3 regions of the Brevibacillus sp. HB1.4B genome follow, and region 2 is predicted to be linked to each of the others. Evidence: riboswitches for the same ligand, from Rfam matches in the RefSeq annotation. Region 2 holds a riboswitch; each other region holds the start of a gene.

Region 1 (6,852 bases), on a different contig from region 2:
CCACCAGGAAAAAGCGAGTTGGACCCCGCATTGAATACGCATCAGACGCTCGTAGCGGCAAAGCAAGGAGACAAATGGGAAGTCACACTCTTTCAAAATACCCCTGCTCAGTTTCACGGTAGACCCGAGTTAGTCGAGCAGTTTACAGAAGAGCTGCGGCAAGGGTTGCTCTAAGGAGGGACTTACGCATCATGCATCATGCATCATGCAGTATGCGTTTTACGAAATGGAAGTCATTTTGAATGTTTGAAAATGGTGTATGAATGCGAATAAAGATGCCTCCAGTAACCTGTTGCATACAAGGTCAATGGAGGCATCGTCTTCTTTACATCTCTACCTTACGCTTTCTTCTCAATCCATGGCGTTCCTTTGCTTTTTCATACTGTATGCGCTCTTCTTCTGTATCAGGAATGACACCAGGTACGATCGTCGGCTTTCCTTGATCGTCGAGGGCAATCATCGTCAGATACGCGCGTGCTGTCATGCGCTTTTCCCCCGTCAACAAGTTCTCCGCTTCCACTCTCACGAATACCTCCATCGATGTCTTATGGGTCCAGGTGACATAGGCCTCCAGGTTGATCGCTTCCCCTGTTTTGATTGGTGCGAGAAAATCGAAGGAATCACTGGACGCAGTGACAACAGGTTTACGGCAATGTCGCATGGCTGCGATGCAGGCGATCTTGTCTACATATGCCATGACTTTCCCGCCGAAAATGGTATGGTGGTGATTGGTATCCGGTGGCAAGACGAGATCAGTCAAAAAGGTTCTCGATTGTTGGATCGGTCGTGCTTCCGTCATCATTTGTGTGGCTCCTCTCATCGTGTGCACCTTCCCTACTGGGATGTCAAACGATTCCGAATCGCCTTCGTTGCCGCAACCATGTTTCGTAATGACTGAACGGTTTCTTCTCTCCCTCTTGTCTTCAGCCCGCAATCCGGGTTAATCCAAAATTGATCGGGTGGAAGTACTTGTACACCCCGTGCTACCATATCTTCCATTTCTGAGACTGCTGGAATTCGGGGGCTATGGATATCATATACGCCGAGCCCGATGCCTTTGTCATACGTACCTGTTTCGAACACAGACACGAGCTCTCCGTGGCTGCGGGAAGTCTCAATCGAAATTACATCGGCATCGAGTTCGCTGATGACATCCATAAAATCATGGAATTCGCAATAGCACATATGGGTATGAATTTGGGTACTTGGCGCAACGGTAGAGGTCGCTAGACGAAACGCTCTGACGGCCCATTCGAGATAAGCTGCTTGCTCTTCTTTTTTGAGCGGCAATCCTTCGCGAAGTGCTGGCTCATCGACTTGGATCATGAGAATACCCGCCTCTTCCAAGGCTTCTACTTCTTTTCGCAATGCCAAGGCGATTTGCTCGCACACTTCTTGTCTGGAGACATCGACCCGCGCGAACGACCAATTCAAAATGGTCGCTGGACCAGTTAACATACCCTTCATTGGTTTGTCCGTCAATGATTTTGCATACACACTTTCTTTGACTGTCATTGGTGCAACAAACTCCACATCTCCGTAAATAACAGGTGGCTTTACGCAACGGGAGCCATACGACTGCACCCAGCCATTTTTCGTGAACAAAAAGCCATCGAGCTTTTCTCCAAAATATTCGACCATATCTGTTCGTTCGAACTCCCCATGGACGAGGACATCCAGACCGAGCTCTTCTTGTATATCGATCCATTCCTTGATTTGCGCTTGAATGAAAGCATCATATTGCTCCGCTGCCCAGTTACCTTTTTTAAACTGTTGTCGGGCTTGGCGAACCTCTGACGTCTGCGGGAAGCTACCAATTGTGGTCGTTGGCAGCAGTGGCAACTTCCACGTATTTTGTTGAATCTCACGACGTTCTTGGTATGGAACGCTTCTTTCAGGTTTTCCAGCTGCCATTTGGCGTAGCTCATTCTTCACTTCTTGACGATTCCTCGCTGGGGATAGTGCCAGCTTGAGCAAGTCCGTTTCATTTTGAGCAATCTCTTTTGAGATGACATACTTACCATATCGGAATCCTCGGACTAAAAGCTGAACTTCCCCCAACTTTTCATCCGCAAATGCCAATGCAGGCATGACTTCCTCAGGCAAGTCCTTCTCTGCTTCAACCGATACTGGTACGTGCAATAAGCTACTGGACGGCTGCAACCACAGCTTTTCGAGTGGAACAATCTCGGAAATTTCTTTGACTAGTTCCCACTTCTCCTCAATCGATGCACGCCATATGTTTCGACCGTCGATGATTCCCGCTGCGAGAATCTTGTCTGCTGGAAACCCGTGTGTTTTGAGATTGGTCAGATTACGCTTCGCTCCGTGTACAAAATCAAGACCGATTCCTTTTACCGGTAAGAAAACTAGCTCCTCATACCAATCCACCGCTTCAAAATAAGTTTGCAGCATGCACTGGATATGCGGTAGTGCTTGACCGATTTGCGTATAGATACGTTTGATGATGGCGCGATCACGCACCGAGACATCCAGTACAAATGCAGGCTCATCGATTTGCACCCATTCCACGCCGTGTAGCTCCAACTCCCGGAGAACGTCTATGTAAAGCGGAACGAGTTGATCCACGATGGGCTCAAATTCGTTTTTCTCATATCCTTTGGACAATTTGACAAACGTATACGGACCTACAATGACAGGCTTTCCGATGATTCCAAACTTTTCTTTGGCCTCCAAATATGCCTGGAGAGGCTTGTTCTCCGTAATGACTGGTTGACGTTCACCGAACTCCGGGACGATATAATGGTAGTTCGTGTTAAACCATTTCGTCATTTCACTGGCGACAGCTTCCTTCGAACCGCGAGCCATGGCGAAGTATGTGGCTAACGAAACCGGGCCACCCTCGTATTCATAACGCTTGGGGACCATTCCAAACATCACAGCCATATCCAGCATGTGATCGTAGTACGTAAAGTCACCCACAGGGATCAGCTCGACCCCTTTTTCCTGCTGACTCAGTAGATGTTGTTGACGGATTTGTTCCATTTGCTGCTCCAAGCCCACCTCACCGATAGTGCCTGCCCAAAATGCTTCCAATGCCTTTTTCCACTCGCGGTTCTTCCCGATCCGTGGATATCCCAAATTGCTGCTTTTCATGAGCTTCCTCTCCATTCTTTATTCGATCTTGACTTGAATCCGCCCAATAAAAAAAGCATCTCCAACGATCAAAAAGAACGTTAGAAATGCCAAATAAGCACTGAGATCACAGCATCCTAACACCTCCCTATCTCCCGTAGGTTAAGCAGTGTCGTCGAAACAGGCAGGTCTCCTGACTTTGGGATCATCATCTGCACATGCCTTCCCAATCCGTTTGGATCAGTGGCTGAAAAATGTGCCGACTCCCCTCATACAGTGGCGGGACCGTGTCGGATTCTCACCGACTTCCCTTTTCATCCTTGGTCCATCTTGATGACCAAAGAACCTGTTTCCACTCTTATGAAATTGTCATGGTTCTGTGAAGTGCCCCCCATAAATTAGCAGGGCAGCATACTGTTCATACAGTAACACAGAATCCATTTTTTGTCATACTAAAATTTAAAATCATCATCGGTCAACGGCTCTACGTTTAGCGTACGGACATAGCCATTTCCTTTTTTCGAGAAGAAGTCATGCTGCTTCGTCTGCGTGCGAATGCCGTTCAGTACGATCGGGTTCACTTCTTCCTCTGGGAATAACGGGTCCAGCCCCAGATTCATCAATGCTTTGTTCGCGTTGTAACGCACGTACACATGAACCTCGTCAGCCAATCCGATTTCCGTATACAACGAAGTCGTATAGGCCTCTTCATTTTCTTGCAGCTCATGCAAAAGGGCATACAGCTCCTCTTTTGCTGCGGTCTGCTCGACCACACTCAGACCTTGATATACTTCTTGCGCAAGAACGCCGACATAGAGTCCGTGGATGCTCTCGTCGCGAACAATCAGGTCGATAATTTCCCCGCTGCTAGTCATCTTTCCTTGCCCCGCCAAATAGAGCGGATAGAAGAAGCCGCTGTAAAACAGATAGCTTTCCAGGAAGACAGAGGCTACCATCGCCATGTACAAGTCTTTCGGTTTCTCAATTTCTTGATAGCGTTTCGAGATGAGGGCCGCTTTCTTTTGCAGATGCGGATTGTTTTCCACCCACGAAAAAATACCGTCAATCTCTTCTGTCGATGCCAGCGTTGTAAAAATACTGCTGTACGATTTGGCATGGATTTGCTCCATCATGCCCATGAAGGCGAGAACCGCTTTTCTTTGCAGTCCATCGACATGCTCCATGATCTTCGGCATCCCTACTCCACCCTGGACCGTATCCAGCAAGGTGAGACCGCCCAATACTTTTTTATACGTGTCCCGTTCAGTCGCACTGAGCTCCATCCAGGACATCTTGTCATCTGACAGTGGTATCTCATCATCCGTCCAGAACTGCATGATGTTCTGATTCCAAAACGTCATCGTAAAATCGTCGTCCGGCCTGTTCCAATTGACTGCTTTCATATGGCGTTCCTCTTCTCTTTTTGCTTGATGCTTTTCCTTTTATGAAGCTCGTTCACTAAATCGCGCAGCTAATGCACTCTTCTACAGTCAAATGCTTCGTACGCGTATAGTAGAGTGACTTCAGACCTTTTTTCGCTGCGTAAATGTAATAGCGAGCCAGTTCTCTGGTTGAAATATTGCTGTTCACGTGCAGCACAGTCGAAATTCCTTGGTCAATGTGCTCTTGAATTTCGGCAATCAGATCAATCACTTTGAATTGATCGATCACATACGCCGACTTGTAGTAAAAATAGTTTTCCTGCGACAAGTACGGCATCGGGTAATACGTCGTAGAGTTAGCATATGTTCTCGTTTCGATATGCTCAACGATTGGCATCACACTAGAAGTCGCATTCTGAATGTAGGAAATACTCTGAGTCGGTGCAATTGCCAAACGGTACGCATGGTAGACGCCATGCTTTTGCACCTTTTGCTGTAGTTCCGCCCAATCCTCTGACGTCGGAATGTGCATTCCTTCAAAGAGAAGCTTTGCTTTTTCCGTCCGCGGGCTGTAATCGTTCGTCAAATACTTGTTAAAATAAGTGCCTTTTGCATATTCCGATTGTTCAAAGCCCAAGAAGGTCTTGCCTGTTTCCTTGGCAATTTCCATGCTTTTTTCCAAGGAGTAGAAGTTCATCATCATGAAAAACGTACGAGCGAAATCCTTGGCTTCTTCACTTTCGTAAGCGATTCTGTTCTTTGCCAGATAACCGTTCAGGTTCATCGCACCGAGACCTACTGAGTGCAGCTCACTGTTTGCCTTTTGAACGCCTGGAGCGTTTTCTACACGCGTCATGTCACTCACGGCTGTAATGGCTTCGATTCCTTCGTGGACGGATTCACGGATCATTTTGCGTTCCATCACGTTGACGATATTGAGCGATGCCAAATTGCAGCTAATATCGCGACGGATGATATCCATCTCGCCGTAATTGGTAATCGTCGAAGTCTCCTGCAATTGGAAGATTTCCGTGCACAGGTTGGACATTTTCACCGAACCGAGATCTTTCAGTGCATGGTTGTTGTTCGCATTCGTTTTGTTCATGATGTACGGATAGCCCGATTCCATTTGAATCATCGCGATTTTGGTCAACATCTCGCGTGCGCTCATCACGGTCTTTTTCTTGATGCGATCGTTTGCCAAGAGCTCCTCGTACATGTCATCGAGGTCCATATCATCCAGATGCACACCGTATTCTTTGTACACGGAGTACGGAGCAAACACAGTCAATGGCTTATTTTCTTCAGCCAGCTTGTAGAACACGTTTGGTACGATCAGGCCGATGGACAACGTTTTGATGCGTGCTTTTTCATCCGCATTGATCTTTTTGCAATCGAGAAACTCGTTGATATCCCAACCGAAGATGTTGTAGTACGCTGCACCCGAGCCTTTGCGTTGCCCCATTTGATCTGCGTAGGAAAACGCATCTTCCAACAGCTTGAGAACGGGCATAACACCTTTTGCTGCGCCCTCGACGCCTTTGATCGGCTCTCCTCGTCCGCGGAGCTTGGACAAGTTCACGGCCACACCGCCGCCAATTTTGGATAGCTGCATACAAGTTCCCAAAATAAAGTTGATGGAGTTCAGTGAATCATCCATTTCGAGCAAGAAGCAGGAGACCATTTCTCCACGGCGGCTTTTGCCTGCATTCAGGAAGGTTGGTGTCGCTGGTTGCAAGCGTTGATCCATCATGGATACTGTCAAACGCTTAGCGAGCTCAAAGTCACCTTGTCCAAGGGACAGTGCCACAACGGCCACCCGGTCTGGATACTGCTCTAAGTACATCGATTTATCGTTCGTTTTCAACGCGTAATCTTTATAAAATTTGGAGATAGCCATGTACGAAGCAAATTGAAAATCAGCGTCATAGGCCAAACGGTAAACTTCATCGACCTGCTCAACAGTGTATGTTTCATAGACGTTTTCATAGAAGTCATTCTCGATCAAATAGTCCATGCGCTCTTTGACACTGCCAAAAGTCATCGTATTGGACTGCACTTCTTCCATGAAGACCGCAACCGCTTCCCGATCCTTTTCCAGTTGATAAAATCCGTCATTGCCACGCTGCATCAGTTCGTTGTTCAATTCAATATGCCGCAATTGCTGCCACCCCACTCGTAAATTGTTCCACGTCACGGCCGGTACCGGACAGTTCAAATTTAGAAATCACCGGAACGCCATATTGGCTCGCGATCGTATCCGCGCTTTTGGCAAAGCTGGTTCCCCAGTTGCGGTTACCGCTGGCGGATACTCCCCGCAGATGGACATGATTTCGCTTCAGGAACGTCGCCACCTTCTCCGGCACTTGTCCGA
Region 2 (6,852 bases):
CAGCCAGACTTCCACTTAACCAAAACAGGACCGTCCCAATTCCATGCTCATTCGGCGCTGAAAAGACAAGGAGACTGGTAATGGCAGACAAGATCGCAGATATCGCAATTCCAGCCATGAGCAGGCGTACTGTGGAGTTTTGTCCTCCGATACGGGATAGCGTAAAAATGAGAATGATTGACACAAGGGAGCCTGTAAAAGCGCCAAAGGATAGCGCATACTGCCCGTACATGCTGAATGCTCCGAATATAATGACCGAGGTAGCTCCAACCGAAGCACCTGAAGATACACCTAACACATACGGGTCAGCCAGGGAGTTGCGAACCAACGACTGGATCGCTACTCCCACGACAGACAGACCTGCGCCGACGATCGCCCCCAAGAGTACACGCGGAAAGCGAATATCCCAAATAATCGTTTGCTCCCCTTTGGACCAATCCACCTCAATCCATTGGGTCAATATCGGAATTTTTGATAAGGCGATTTTCCATACCGTTGTCGGCTTAATCTCCACTGATCCCAAGGTAACTGCGAACGTAATCGAGAGGAAGAGTCCGACCAGTAGAGTAATGATGATATAAGGTAACTTGATCTGTTGCAGTGTTATTCCCTCCCTTAAAAGGGGTGTACTCTATTTGAATTTATCCGGGTAGAGTCCTTCCGCCAAAATTTTTAGCGCAATCGGTGCTCGAACGCCTTCAGAAGCCGCGGACAATGGCAATACCATTAGTCGTTGATTTTTAATCGCCGGGATATCCGCCAGTTCTTTTTTGGTCAAAAGGAAATTGCGTTTTTGCTCAACGGTTCTATCACCGTAGTCTACGATAATAATCACGTCAGGATTGCGACTCACTACTTGTTCCCAACTGACCTCTGCCCAACCCTTTTGAATGTCATCAAAAATGTTCTTACCACCAGCAGTCTTGATTAAGGACGTCATGTAGTTGTTGGCTGCTGTGAATGGTTTATCTTCTCCGTTGTCGTACACGAATACTTTAAGCGGCTCGTCCACTTTGCCAATTTTACTAATCGTTTGATCCAATTCACTCTTCATTTTATTAATCAAATCATTGGCTTTGTCTTCCACACGGAAAATGCGTCCAATATTCGTAATGTCTGCAAACACATCGTCGATTGTCGGGCCAGGCATGCTAGAAGACGCTTGCAGATACGATTTGATGCCGACCTTTTCCAAATCCTGCATCGATCCTACACCCTTTTCGCCGAAGCCGCTTTTCCATCCGGCGTACACGAAGTCTGGGTTCGCTGCCAGCAGCACTTCTTTCGTAGGATACTTGTCAGACAGTACCGGAATCTTGTCGTAATCTGCTTTTAACTCTGGAAGGATTTTATCGTCTAGGTATGCAGTTCCGACCATTTTATCAGCCAGGCCCAATGCCAGCATGATTTCGGTAACGTGTTGGTTCAAAGTCACTGCACGCTCAGGTGCTGTTGGATAGGTCATTTCGATGCCATTATTGGTTAGTGTTACAGGCTTGCTCTCTGCTGCTGGTGCAGCCGTTTGTTCGGTTTTGGCTGGAGCCTGTGTTGTCGTAGTGGAGCCGCATGCCGAAACCAAAAGCATGGCAGCTGTCATGATACCGAAAGCTAGTCCTTTCATTACTGTATGTGGTTTGTTTGTCTTCAACATCTGTAATCCCCTTCTCTGTATGTATATGATGAGTTGAACGAAATCCTCCACAAAAAAAGCACCCCCCATTTCAATCGGGAGGTGCATGACAAACGTAGATATAGCTATAAGCAGGCACAAAGGCGCCGTTTCATAGGCTGTTTCCACATCTGCCCCATCCTCGTGGGTCGATTGTATATGATCGCATGGCAGGTCTCCTGGCTTACGAATCAACACACCCAGCTACCTTCCCATTTTTTGTCTCGCAAAAAACAGTGGCTATTCGCTAGTTGCTCCTCGTTACAGTGGCGGGACCGCGCCGGTTTCTCACCGGACTTCCCTTTTAAGCTGACGGCATATGCCATCTAGCACCATTCGATACGTATTCAATTTTTACGATTTATTCATTCATTGATAGTAGTCAGTTTTTTCGGGAACTGCGTGAGAATTTCAACGCCCGTTTCCGTAACCAATACATCGTCTTCAATCCGCACTCCGCCTACACCTGGCAGATAGATGCCTGGCTCGATCGTAAAGACCATCCCTGGACGAAGCACTTCTTGGTTCTGGCTGTGAACAGATGGATATTCATGTACATCCATCCCAAGTCCATGCCCAAGACGGTGCATGAAGTATTCTCCGTAGCCTTTTGCGGTGATGACATCGCGAGCGGTTTTATCCAAATGCGCAAAAGTCACACCCGGACGAATCTCAGCAATGGCCGCTTCGTTGGCAGCCAATACTGTCTCGTAAATTTCTTGAAGCTGAGCACTGATCTCGCCTACAGCAAAGGTACGGGTAATATCGGATACATATCCGTTGGCTGCTACCCCGATATCAAACAAAAGCAAGTCGCCTTCTTGCACCTGGCGCGTTCCTGGTTTCCCGTGTGGCAGTGCCGACTTCTCCCCTGCCAATACCATGGATGTAAAGGACGGACCTTCGGCACCCAAGCGCTTCATCTGGAATTCCAGCTCAGCTACGATTTCTGTCTCGGTCATGCCTGTCTTGACTTTTTTCAGGGTCTCCCGCAAGGACTCCTCGACCAACTGAACAGCGTGCTTCAAACGCTCCACTTCATCCGCCGATTTGATCAAACGCATTTCACGCAGTGGCTCTTCCACATCCACATAGCTCGACGCCAGAACAACTTGTCCAAGTGCTTCATAGCGCTCGACAGTCATATGACTTTTTTCAATACCGAGCTTCGTCAAGTTCGCTGGCAACACTTGCTTGAGGATTTCATAGGGGTTTTGGATATCCGTATGTGTATGGATATCTTGAACGAACGAAGCCTCTGCGGCTGCCTCACGATCAAGAGCAGGTACAATCAAAGAAGGTTTTCCCTCAGCAGGAATAACGAGACCCATAAAACGTTCATGCGGGTCTGTAAAAAATCCGGTCAAATAGTAAACGTGCTTAGGGGAGGTAATCAACACCGCGTTCAGCTCTTGCTCTGTCAAAAACGTGTGGAGCTTCGAAATGCGCTCTTGAAACAACTTCTTCACCCTGCTTTCACCAATTATTCTATTGCGAGAATACCACTTCCCCATCAAAAAAAGAAGAGTTCAAATGAAAAATCTACTTCATATCGGACAACCTAAGGGTGGGGTGAAAATGAAAATGGAACAAATACTCGTCCATCAGGATGGCAAGCAGTTTGCTTTTCACATATCGGGAAAAGGCCAGCCGTTATTGTGTATCCATGCGCCATGCATCGGCTCTATCAATTTTGTTTATCAGCAAACACTCGCAGATACATATCAGATCATTGTCCCTGATTTGCCCGGACATGGCGACAGTTCACCGATGGAGAAGCCCTTTTCCATTGGGGAGCTGGCAGAACAGCTCCATAAGCTTGTCCAGTCACTCGGCATTGAACGTCCCTTTATTTTGGGGTACTCCCAAGGTGTTTCCATCGCCCTTGAATATTGTCTTCGCTATTCGGATGCTGTAAAAGGCGCCATACTCGTGAGCGGCTTTTCCGAAGTGAATGACCTGTATTTACATGGACGATTTTGGATGGCACAGGCAATGTCGATGCTTCACGGAGTCCCTCTTCTTGCCCGTTCGATTGCTTCCTCACATGTCGCTGACCCAGAAATGCGTGAAAAATGGACGGTACAGGCCTCCAAAACAGATCCCACTAGCCTGAAATACCTTTACGCTGCCGGACATCGTTATCATTGTACGGAGCGTCTGGGCAACATCCAGCTTCCGATTTTACTTGCCTATGGCAAACAAGATCAACGGATGCACCATTATGCGCAGATGCTTACCATGAAATTGCCAAAAGCAAAACTCGAGATGATCCCTAACGTGAAGCATCAAGTCATCACGAAAGCTGCTCCTGCTTTCAATCAGTTGTGCCGCACCTTCATGGAAGAAGCATAAAAAAAGAAAAGACAGAAGGACGGGTACCTCCAGCCCCTTCTGTCTTTTTGCGTTTTGACTAGCTCTTCATACGCGGGTCGAGTGCATCGCGCAAGCCGTCCCCGATTAAGTTAAAGCCGAGAACTGTCAGCATGATAGAGAGCCCCGGAAAAATAACAGTCCATGGTGCTTTCTGAATGTACTGACGTGAATCAGCGAGCATTTTTCCCCATTCTGGTTCTGGCGCTTGTGCTCCCAGTCCGAGAAAGCCAAGTGCAGCTGCTTCGATAATCGCTGTTGCGATCCCCATCGTCCCGGTCACAATGATTGGTGCGAGGCTGTTCGGCAAAATATGCTGCATGATAATCCGGGAATTTTTCATCCCAATTGCCCGTGCGGCCATAACGAATTCTTCTTCCTTCAAGCTCAATACGCGGGCGCGTACTAACCGTCCAAATGTCGGAATGTTAATAATCGCAATCGCAATCAAGGCGTTTTGCAAGGAAGGACCCAAGATGGCAACAACAGCGATTGCCAACAGAATACTAGGAAAGGCAAGCATAATATCAAAGATACGCGAAATAATCGTATCGATCCATCTGCCATAGTATCCTGCCAAAAGACCGAGCAAGGTCCCTGCGAGAACGGAGCCAATGACAGAGAACGTCCCTACCCACAAAGAGATTTGTGCCCCATAAATCACGCGACTAAATACATCGCGACCATTGTAATCTGTTCCAAACCAATGCTCTTCGGAAGGTGGCTTGTTTTTCATCACGAGCTTGCCTTCATCGTACGGATACGGAGCAATCCATGGAGCTAAAACCGCCACAACAATGAAAAACAAAATAATCCCGAAGCCCACCAACGCGAGCTTGTTTTTTCGTAGCGTTCTCCATGCATCCTTCCAAGGAGAGACGACTTCTTCTTGCTTCACTTTTAAAGGTACTACATGTGCTTGTGGTTGTAATTGTGGTTGTGCCATGTCTCTTCGTCCCTCCTTAGCGATATTTGATGCGTGGATCGATATAGGCGTACAGAAGGTCGACCAAGAGGTTGATCAGGACGAAAATCGTCGCGATCACAAGGATACCGGATTGGATAACCGGATAGTCACGGTTTCCAATGGCGGTCACAATATAACGACCGACACCTGGCCATCCGAAGATCGTTTCTGTCAAAACAGCTCCACCCAACAGCAACCCTGTTTGTAAACCAATTACCGTCAAGACAGGGATCATCGCATTCTTCAGTGCATGCTTGTACACCACCCAAAACTGTGCTAGCCCTTTTGCACGAGCGGTTCTGACATAGTCGGCACGCATGACTTCCAACATGCTCGATCGAGTAATACGCGCAATGATCGCCATCGGGATCGTACCTAACGCGATTCCTGGCAGGATCAAATGCTTGATGACTTCCCACAGCTGATCCCAACTTCCAGCGATCATCGTATCCAGTATATAAAAGTGCGTAATGGCCTCTACGGGATTACGCGAATCGTCGCGACCAACTGATGGCAGCCATTTCAGTTCTTGGGCAAACACCCACTGCTCCATCAAACCTAGCCAAAAAATTGGCATGGATACACCAACCAAGGCGATCAACATCGCACAGTAGTCAAACCAGGAGTTTTGCTTCCACGCAGAAAGAATTCCTGCATTTACACCGATAAACACAGCAATCAGCATACTCACAATCGTAAGTTCAGTCGTCGCCGCCAAATAAGGCAAGATTTCATCTGAAATCGGCGCATTCGTTTGTAACGATTCCCCAAGATTTCCGCTCAAAATATCTTTCATATAATCGAAATACTGTATGTACCACGGATTATTCAATCCCAATGCCTCTCGTATGTCTGCAATCGCTTGTGGTGTTGCCTTTTCTCCCAAAATCGTCAAAGCCGGATCACCAGGGATGGCACGAATAATGGAAAAAACGATGATTGACATGCCCACTAAGACAGGAATGAGCATTAAAATTCTTCGAATGCTGTAAGCTAGCAATGCCATCTCCTCGCCTTCCTGCATAAAATAATCGCCAAGTAATGAAAGAAGGGTAAGAAGAGGTATGCACTCCTCTTACCCTTTTACGATGAACCAGCTTACTTGAAATCTACTTTTTCCAAACTTTCAGACCCTTTTGGATGCGGGCTGTAGTCTATGATATTCGCTTTTCCAGCCAATGCTGGTGTAGAGTGTGCCAGCGGAACCATTGGCACGTCCTTGAAGATGATCTCTTGTACTTGTTTGTACAGTTTATCGCGCTCCGCCTGGTCTGGAGTGGACTGTGCTTTCATCATCAATTGATGTGCTTCTTCGTTTGCCCAGCGTGTATAGTTGTTGCTGCCGATGTTGTTTTTGTCGAGCAACACAGCCAGGAAGTTGTCAGGGTCGCCATTGTCACCTGTCCAACCAAGCATGAACATTTCTTGCTCACCCAAGCGAGTCTTTTCCAAATACGTTGCCCATTCCATCGTCACGATCTCAGCATCAACCCCGATTTTCTTCAGGTCTTGCTGGATTGCCTCTGCAATCTTCACACCTTCAGGCATGTATGGACGCGGTACTGGCATTGCCCAGAACTTGATTTTGAAACCGTTTGGATGTCCTGCTTCTGCAAGCAATTGTTTTGCTTTATCGAGGTTGAACTCACGATCTTTAATATCGTTGTTATGTCCCCACATGGTCTTTGGCATTGGGTTGACTGCTGGTTCTCCAACGCCATCGAAGAAGGCCGTTACGATTTCAGGTTTGTTAATTGCATAAGCAATGGCTTCACGAACTTTTGGATTGTCGAGTGGCTTCTTCTCTACGTTAAAGCCAATGTAACCAATGTTATTAGTAGGA
Region 3 (6,852 bases), on a different contig from region 2:
CACCGCCCAATCCGACCTCGCTTGTGACGGCAATGACTTTTTGCGGGGAATTGTGAACGAGGGACAGCCATGCCTCTGCCTCCTGCAGCAGGGATTGCGTGTGTGAAGGACTTCTCCATTCAGACTCGTCCATACTCATCAATCGATTACTCACCCAGGTGGACAGACAATCGATTAAAACCACATCATACTGCTCACTGAATGCGTGGTAATCGGTTAATCGCTCTCCTACCTCCACACAGCCCCATTCCAGCGGACGACGTGCCTGATGCAGCTCGATTCTCTGCTTCATTTCATCATCCCAGGCCTTGCCTGTCGCCACGTACAGGACTCGACTGCCCAACTTCATCGCAAGCTCTTCCGCGTAGCGGCTTTTTCCTGAACGGACACCGCCTGTTACCAGCACCAAGCTCATCGCTGTTCACTTCCTTCCGCATGGACCTCGCGGAGCGCTGCCAGAAGTCTTTCATTTTCCTCTCGTCCACGCACTGCGATTCTCACATCATGTGCCGTCAGACCGGGATACATCGCACAGTTGCGGATCAGAACGCCTTTTTCGCCGAGCCGTGCCTGCAATTGTTCCGCTGGCAATCCTTCTGGTGAGCGCAGCAGCAAAAAGTTTGCCTCCCCCGGCCATACCTGCCAGCCCAACTCACCGCTGATGCAATCGATCAAATACGCACGTTCTGCTTTTATGAGCCTGCGCGTCTGTTCCTCATATGCCTGCTCCTGCAAGCACAGTTCTCCAGCTAAAAGGGCCAGTGCATTCACGCTCCAGCTCACTTGCTTCTGGCGCATCCGCGCAATGACATCTGGATGCGCAATCGCATAACCCAGGCGCAATCCCGGGATCGCGTACATTTTCGTCATCGAGCGCATCAAGATCACACGGGGAAAGCGCTCGAGCTGCGTCGCCAATGTATATTGCCGATCTTCCTCCACAAAATCGAGGAAAGCCTCATCCACGATGAGCCACGTGTTGGTCTTACTCGTCCATTCCGCCATTTGGCGAAGCTCATCCGGTTGATACATGATTCCCGTCGGATTGTTTGGCGACCCGACAAATACGAGATCAGACTGCGTAAAAAGAGTGTGCAGCTCTATAGGATCGGGCTTGTACCCGTTCGCTTCCTTCCCGTAGCAGCCAATGACACGGGCACCATACTGCTCGGAAAGTTGCGTGTATTCCGAAAAGCAAGGATATACCACACCAACCGTTTGCGGCGAAAGACCGAGAATGGCCAGTGCCATCGCCTCCGCTGCACCATTGGCAGGCAGCAACCATTCCTCCGGCACTTGCAGCCGCTTCGCCAGCGCACGCCGAAACACACGATGTCCAGGGTCTGGGTAATGCGCTACAGCAGCCAGCGAATCCAGCAGCATCTCACGAACGCTTGCTGGCATCCCCAGCGGATTAATATTGGCACTGTAATCCAGAAACTGCCCGGGCTCTCGACCAAAGCGCTGCGCTGCGGTCAGCAAGTCTCCGCCATGACCGTACTTCTCTATTACACCTGCGCTTGTCAAAACTCTACCCCCAGCACAGCTGGAATCCCTTCATCGTAGTAATGCTTGATTGGCTTCATCTCTGTCACCAAATCTGCGATGTCCAAAATCTCCTGCTTTGCGGCCCGTCCCGTAATCACGAGGTGAATATGACTTGGCCTATTTTGAATCGCTTCCAACACATCGGACAATGGCAACACATCATCAATCGGGAAGCGGTCAATCGCCAATGCATTATTTAGCTCATCCAAAATGACGACATCGTACGCTCCGGAAGAAAGCTTTTCGCTCGCAAACGCCCAAGCTTCTTTCAATGCCTGACGATGCTCCTCCGGTGTTTTCGTCCATGTGAAGCCGACGCCCATTTGCACAATTTCAATGCCCAATTTATCGAAAATAATCTTTTCTCCGTATGTACGCTCTGGCGACTTGATGAATTGAACCATCAGCACCTTTTTCCCGCGCCCTGTCGCCCGCACAGCCAACCCGACTGCTGCTGTCGTTTTTCCTTTGCCGTCTCCTGTGTAAACGAGGGTCAATCCTCGCTTCTTATCGTTTTTCTCCATCGTGACCACCTCAAAAAGTGACGTATTTTACTCCGCTGTTTCCTCCAAATACTTTCCGAAGCATAAAAAAAGCGCTCTGTTTCCCCCAGTACGTAAGGAAAAACAAAGCGCGGATAGCTGAAAAGCAACAATCCTCACCTCTTCCTTTGACCCGAAGGAAATCAGTGTAAACATAAAAACAGGCAGGTCTCCTGGCTCGAGGATCATCGCTCTTCTTCTCCTTCCCGCTCCCGAATGGGCAGTGGATGGCATGATGCCTTGAAGAACAGCTACTCTCTTACAGTGGCGGGACCGCGTTGGCTTTTCACCAAACTTCCCTTTTAACCTTGCTCCTGCGAATCGGTTTCGCAAAAACAAGGACCTGTTTCTCTTCCATATGTAAATGTCGTTCGTTTCGTTGACAAGCACTTGCTTTAATAATAGCAAAAGCTACCGAGGATTCAAGCAAAAGCTGCTGATTCGTCGCTGGTGACTATTAGCAGAAAATTTAAGATAATGACCGTTTACATGCCTGATGTTTTTCGTTACCCTATTGGCAAAACAATCGAAAGTGGTGTGCAGTCATGCTATTTCCTCCGATTCCAAAAATACCAGACATGGTCCTGCCCAGCCCACTGCCGATCAAGGAATGCGGCGAACCGATGATTCCCCTCTCTTCCCTTTCAGCTCAAATCACAGTCTATCCAGCCTACTACCACAAGGGCTATGCCGGAACACAGCCAGAAGCCTTTTTGCGAGAAGGGGCAGCACACAAGCTCGCCACGGCAGCCGCGCAACTGCCTGTTGGCTACAAGCTCGTCGTGTTGGACGGCTGGCGCTCATTTGAGGTACAGGCATCCTTGTATGATCGTTTCCGTGAAGCCTTGCTATTACAAGGCTGGCAGGAAGGACCCGCCCTCACGGAAGAATTGAGCAAATTCGTCGCTTATCCAACAACAGACCTCTCCAAACCGTCCCCTCACCTATCCGGCGGTGCAGTGGATCTAACTATCGCAGGGCCTGATGGCTGGCTGGAGATGGGGACCGTCTTCGATGATTTCAGTGAACTGGCTTCCACTCGCTATTATGAAGAGCTGGCACAGTCTAAGCAAAAAGACATCGAAATTCGAGACAATCGCCGACTGCTTTATCATTTGATGACGGCTGCCGGATTCGTCAACTATCCGAAAGAATGGTGGCATTTCGAATACGGAACGCGCACTTGGGGACAAAAAACGCAGAAAGAGCCGATTTATGGCGGGGTTTTGTCGATGTAACCACAAATAATCGAGCAAGGCATGAGCCCGGTCGATACCGTACTCATGCCCAGATGGCCGCCCACTCTTCAAACTCAACAAATTCCTGTACCTCTTAGGTCACTGGTATTTCAGAAGATGCTGCTGAAACCAAAAGGCTTTTGTTGTATTCAGGTGACAATACAATATTTGTATAAGTTCCGTGCCCTGACACATAGTGATAGGAATGCTCGACGCCTGCTGGGATAAAAATAGCTGCTGGACTCTCAACAGTCTTCTCTTCTTCACCAAGTTGAACATGACACACCAGACCAGTGCCATCAGGTGCATCTCCCCAAAAGAGGAAGGCACTGTCACAATGATGCGCATGTCTGTCTACATGTTTTTCAGGAATACCGGACAAATCGCATAATCCAAATATCCTTTGGATCACATAGAATGAGGCTCGCTCATCAACACGCGAATCCATCATAACCCAGCGTATCCCTGGACCGTCACGATGATACTGTAGCTCTGAAGCACCTTTTGGAAACGGCTTTCCTACCTGTAAGGAAACAGGCAGCTTTGGGCTTCCTAATGGAGGACGCTTTTCTTCGAGAAGCCGTGTTCTTCCAATTGTTTCGGGAGGAAATGGCTCATACGCTTTGGAATTCCTCTTTACGGCTTGGACATGGTAAGCCGATGTATGCGTAAAAGCATTTTGCCCAGCGATAGGGCGCAGTCCGTCCGGTCTATACCCTGTCGTCAGACGTATCGCTTGTACAAGCTCGGGAATTCTATCCAAAGAATAACGATGATCATTTCGAAGCTTTTGCAACGCAACAGTAAGCTGGATCAAGTCAGTAATACCAGCTCTTTCGCCGATTCCTAAAATTGTCGCATCAATGACAGAAGCGCCTGCATCAATAGCCGCCAGCGCATTCGCTTGAGCAAGACCAAGATCATTATGCAGATGAACTTCAATTTCGCATCCAAATTCCTCAATGGCACGAGTTACAATTTTTTTGCATGTATCAGGCTCCCATATCCCGACAGTATCTGCCAAACTAATGCGATCTGCGCCTGCCTGCAAAGCAACATGACCTAAGCTGGATATCTTTTCCCACTCTGTCCGTGAAGCGTCTTCAATCGTGAATCTAACCTGTAAGCCAAGCTTTTTTGCTTCGATAACAGCTTGTTGGACTTTCTCTTGTATATAGCTTTCCTGGTGATGACTGAATTTGGTTTGGATAGACACATCATTAATGGAAGCCCAAATCCCCACCCAGTCTGCTTTGGCGCGCTTTACTGCATGTACTTCTTCAACAGTAGCTCTCGCATGCATTAATATTTGTGCTCGTCTTGCCGATTGAGCCACTTTTCGGCAGATTTCTTCATCCACGGCAGAAATTCCAGGATGGCCCACTTCTATGAGGTCTATCTGATAGCTTTCCAAGAGATGCAGGATGCGAATCTTGTCTTCGCATGTGAAGCGCACGCCTGATTGCTGCTCTCCTTCTCGCAGTGTTGCATCCAAAATTTGAAACGGCTTCATTTCCAGCACATCCTTACGGGTTTACTTCCTTTTTCAGGAATTCGTCTGTTTCACGCAAGAGTTGATCACGATTTTTTTCATACAACACCCAATGTGTTGCATCTTTGATAACCACTTCTTGTTTTGCAGATGCATGGGTCAGCTTATGGAAGAGGGACTTATCGGCAAAAAAGTCCAGATCTCCTCGAATGATCAACACTGGCGTCGAAATTTTCGTTGCATCAAAAATGGGTCTGTCCGTCCAGATGTAATACAGATCTACCAAAGGTCCCATTGGACGGCGGATGGATTGTTCAGGTTGCTTGCTCCTGTTAGGATCAGAGTTTACGAAGACCTTGGATACAGCATTCATTGCCTCACCGGAAACCAGATCACGTTTATCTAGCATCATGTGCCAATGGTGCATGGCCTTGTCAAACTGGACAACCTGGTACGCTGGTAATTGGGGATTGATTTCACCTGCCTTCCCTTTTGCTTCAAATGGAGTTGCCATCAAAGGCAAAGAAAAACCATGCATAACACCATAAAGCACGAGTTTTTCAATATCATCGGAATGTTCAGTCGCGTACATCCCCGCAACAACTCCACCCCAAGACCATCCTACGATACTGATTTTATCTACTTGTCGCGTTTTCTTTATGTGCTGGACGACAGCCTCCAGATCTTTTACCGCCTCAGTGGCACGGACGACAGGAGCATTCTTTACAGGTGGTTGATCCATCTCAACTGGTCGGGTAGAATGCCCAAACCCTCGGAAGTCCATCGCCCATGTGTCGTAACCTTGCTTTGCGTATTCCTCCATCCAGGAGTATCCCGGAACATCAAATGCTTGGGCGGTAGGTACGCTAAACGGTTCAAGAAACAATACAACCTCATTATTGGTGAACTTTTCCTTGTTTTTGGTACTCATATGCCTCACATATAAGGAGACGTCCTGATCGATACTTGGCACTTTCAGCTCTTCCGTTACGATCTCACTGGTTGATTCCACTACGGATTGAGCTTGTGTTGTACTATTTTGATTGGGGGAATCAGGAGTTGAACACCCTTGAACAAGCAGCCCTAAAGATATGACTAGCATAAGAAAATGATTTTTCATTTGATGATTGAGATTCATAGTTTGGCACTTCTTTCAAAGTAGATTTAGAGGGTGCTAGAAATTGAAGATTCTTGACAGCAACGCAATGCATCCTGCTGCAATGATTAAGCCTGCAGGCAACCCATTTGTCAGTAGCACTGCCAAAAGTGTTCCAAGTGTTACGCCTATGAAAACAACCGGTTGATCTGGCAAAATACTTAAGCCTTTTCCCCCGACATAAGAGATGATAAAACCTGCTAAAATGGCTATCGTTGCTTTCCAACTGACCATTTCCTTGCCAAGGGAGATGAAATCATATTTTCCTTTGGCAATCGGAATCAACAAGAATACCATTAGACAAAACAGACCCACATGGAAAATTGGTTTTTGGATTGCATCCATGACAGGCACTGCTTTTAGCAAAGATAATCCGAGCAGCAAGAGGGAAGCGTAGACGAGAACCAGATCCTTTGCCACTAATGACAAGAGGGCGATTACCAGTAAGATAATGGTGGTATGCAACATAGGAGTCCTTATAGTAGCGTGTTATCCCAGCTTCCCTCTGCCGGGGCTTCCACCTGTACCATTTGGACGGAAGCTAAATTGACTTTGACTAAATTGGGAGCAACGGCTGGCAATAGGTCTGGTCTCTGAATGATTAGTTTGAATGCCTCAAAGCTAGCCAATACGCCGACGATATTCGCTACCGGAGCAAGCACTGCCCATGGAGCCTCTCTCTTTACATAGGCATCTGCCCATTCAGGCAAAGCGCCTTGCGATACGGAATACTTTGCACGCTCGTCTTTGATCTGATTAATTTTTTCACGCATCTCTGGCGTGAGAGGCTGTTGATAGGAAGGGTGTCTCATGGCGACCTCATAGGGCAAGGAGTCGGGTGTCATGCACATGACTCCTCCGCGGAAAGGTGGTGTT

What was found. Region 2 has a riboswitch for cobalamin ahead of HP398_RS10300 (ABC transporter substrate-binding protein). Riboswitches for the same ligand answer to the same signal wherever they lie in the genome.
Region 1: it holds a riboswitch for cobalamin, as region 2 does, so the genes downstream of both, metE (5-methyltetrahydropteroyltriglutamate--homocysteine S-methyltransferase) here and HP398_RS10300 (ABC transporter substrate-binding protein) in region 2, are expected to answer to the same signal.
Region 3: it holds a riboswitch for cobalamin, as region 2 does, so the genes downstream of both, cobO (cob(I)yrinic acid a,c-diamide adenosyltransferase) here and HP398_RS10300 (ABC transporter substrate-binding protein) in region 2, are expected to answer to the same signal.

What each region holds. Positions count from the first base shown of each region.
Region 1 is NZ_JABSUT010000009.1:60,126-66,977, forward strand. Features, by position in the region: gene HP398_RS20990 (SgcJ/EcaC family oxidoreductase) at 1-174, shown strand, start outside; gene HP398_RS20995 (acyl-CoA thioesterase) at 326-802, opposite strand; gene metE (5-methyltetrahydropteroyltriglutamate--homocysteine S-methyltransferase) at 835-3,117, opposite strand; cobalamin riboswitch at 3,263-3,461, opposite strand; gene nrdF (class 1b ribonucleoside-diphosphate reductase subunit beta) at 3,549-4,499, opposite strand; gene nrdE (class 1b ribonucleoside-diphosphate reductase subunit alpha) at 4,555-6,639, opposite strand; gene nrdI (class Ib ribonucleoside-diphosphate reductase assembly flavoprotein NrdI) at 6,626-6,852, opposite strand, start outside.
Region 2 is NZ_JABSUT010000003.1:488,464-495,315, reverse strand. Features, by position in the region: gene HP398_RS10305 (FecCD family ABC transporter permease) at 1-607, opposite strand, end outside; gene HP398_RS10300 (ABC transporter substrate-binding protein) at 632-1,651, opposite strand; cobalamin riboswitch at 1,822-2,021, opposite strand; gene HP398_RS10295 (M24 family metallopeptidase) at 2,035-3,129, opposite strand; gene HP398_RS10290 (alpha/beta fold hydrolase) at 3,203-4,024, shown strand; gene HP398_RS10285 (ABC transporter permease) at 4,083-4,988, opposite strand; gene HP398_RS10280 (ABC transporter permease) at 5,005-6,015, opposite strand; gene HP398_RS10275 (ABC transporter substrate-binding protein) at 6,108-6,852, opposite strand, start outside.
Region 3 is NZ_JABSUT010000006.1:215,738-222,589, forward strand. Features, by position in the region: gene cobU (bifunctional adenosylcobinamide kinase/adenosylcobinamide-phosphate guanylyltransferase) at 1-415, opposite strand, end outside; gene cobD (threonine-phosphate decarboxylase CobD) at 412-1,527, opposite strand; gene cobO (cob(I)yrinic acid a,c-diamide adenosyltransferase) at 1,524-2,072, opposite strand; cobalamin riboswitch at 2,237-2,452, opposite strand; gene HP398_RS16740 (M15 family metallopeptidase) at 2,636-3,328, shown strand; gene HP398_RS16745 (LeuA family protein) at 3,423-4,841, opposite strand; gene HP398_RS16750 (alpha/beta hydrolase) at 4,855-5,958, opposite strand; gene HP398_RS16755 (DUF441 domain-containing protein) at 5,995-6,444, opposite strand; gene HP398_RS16760 (HesA/MoeB/ThiF family protein) at 6,453-6,852, opposite strand, start outside.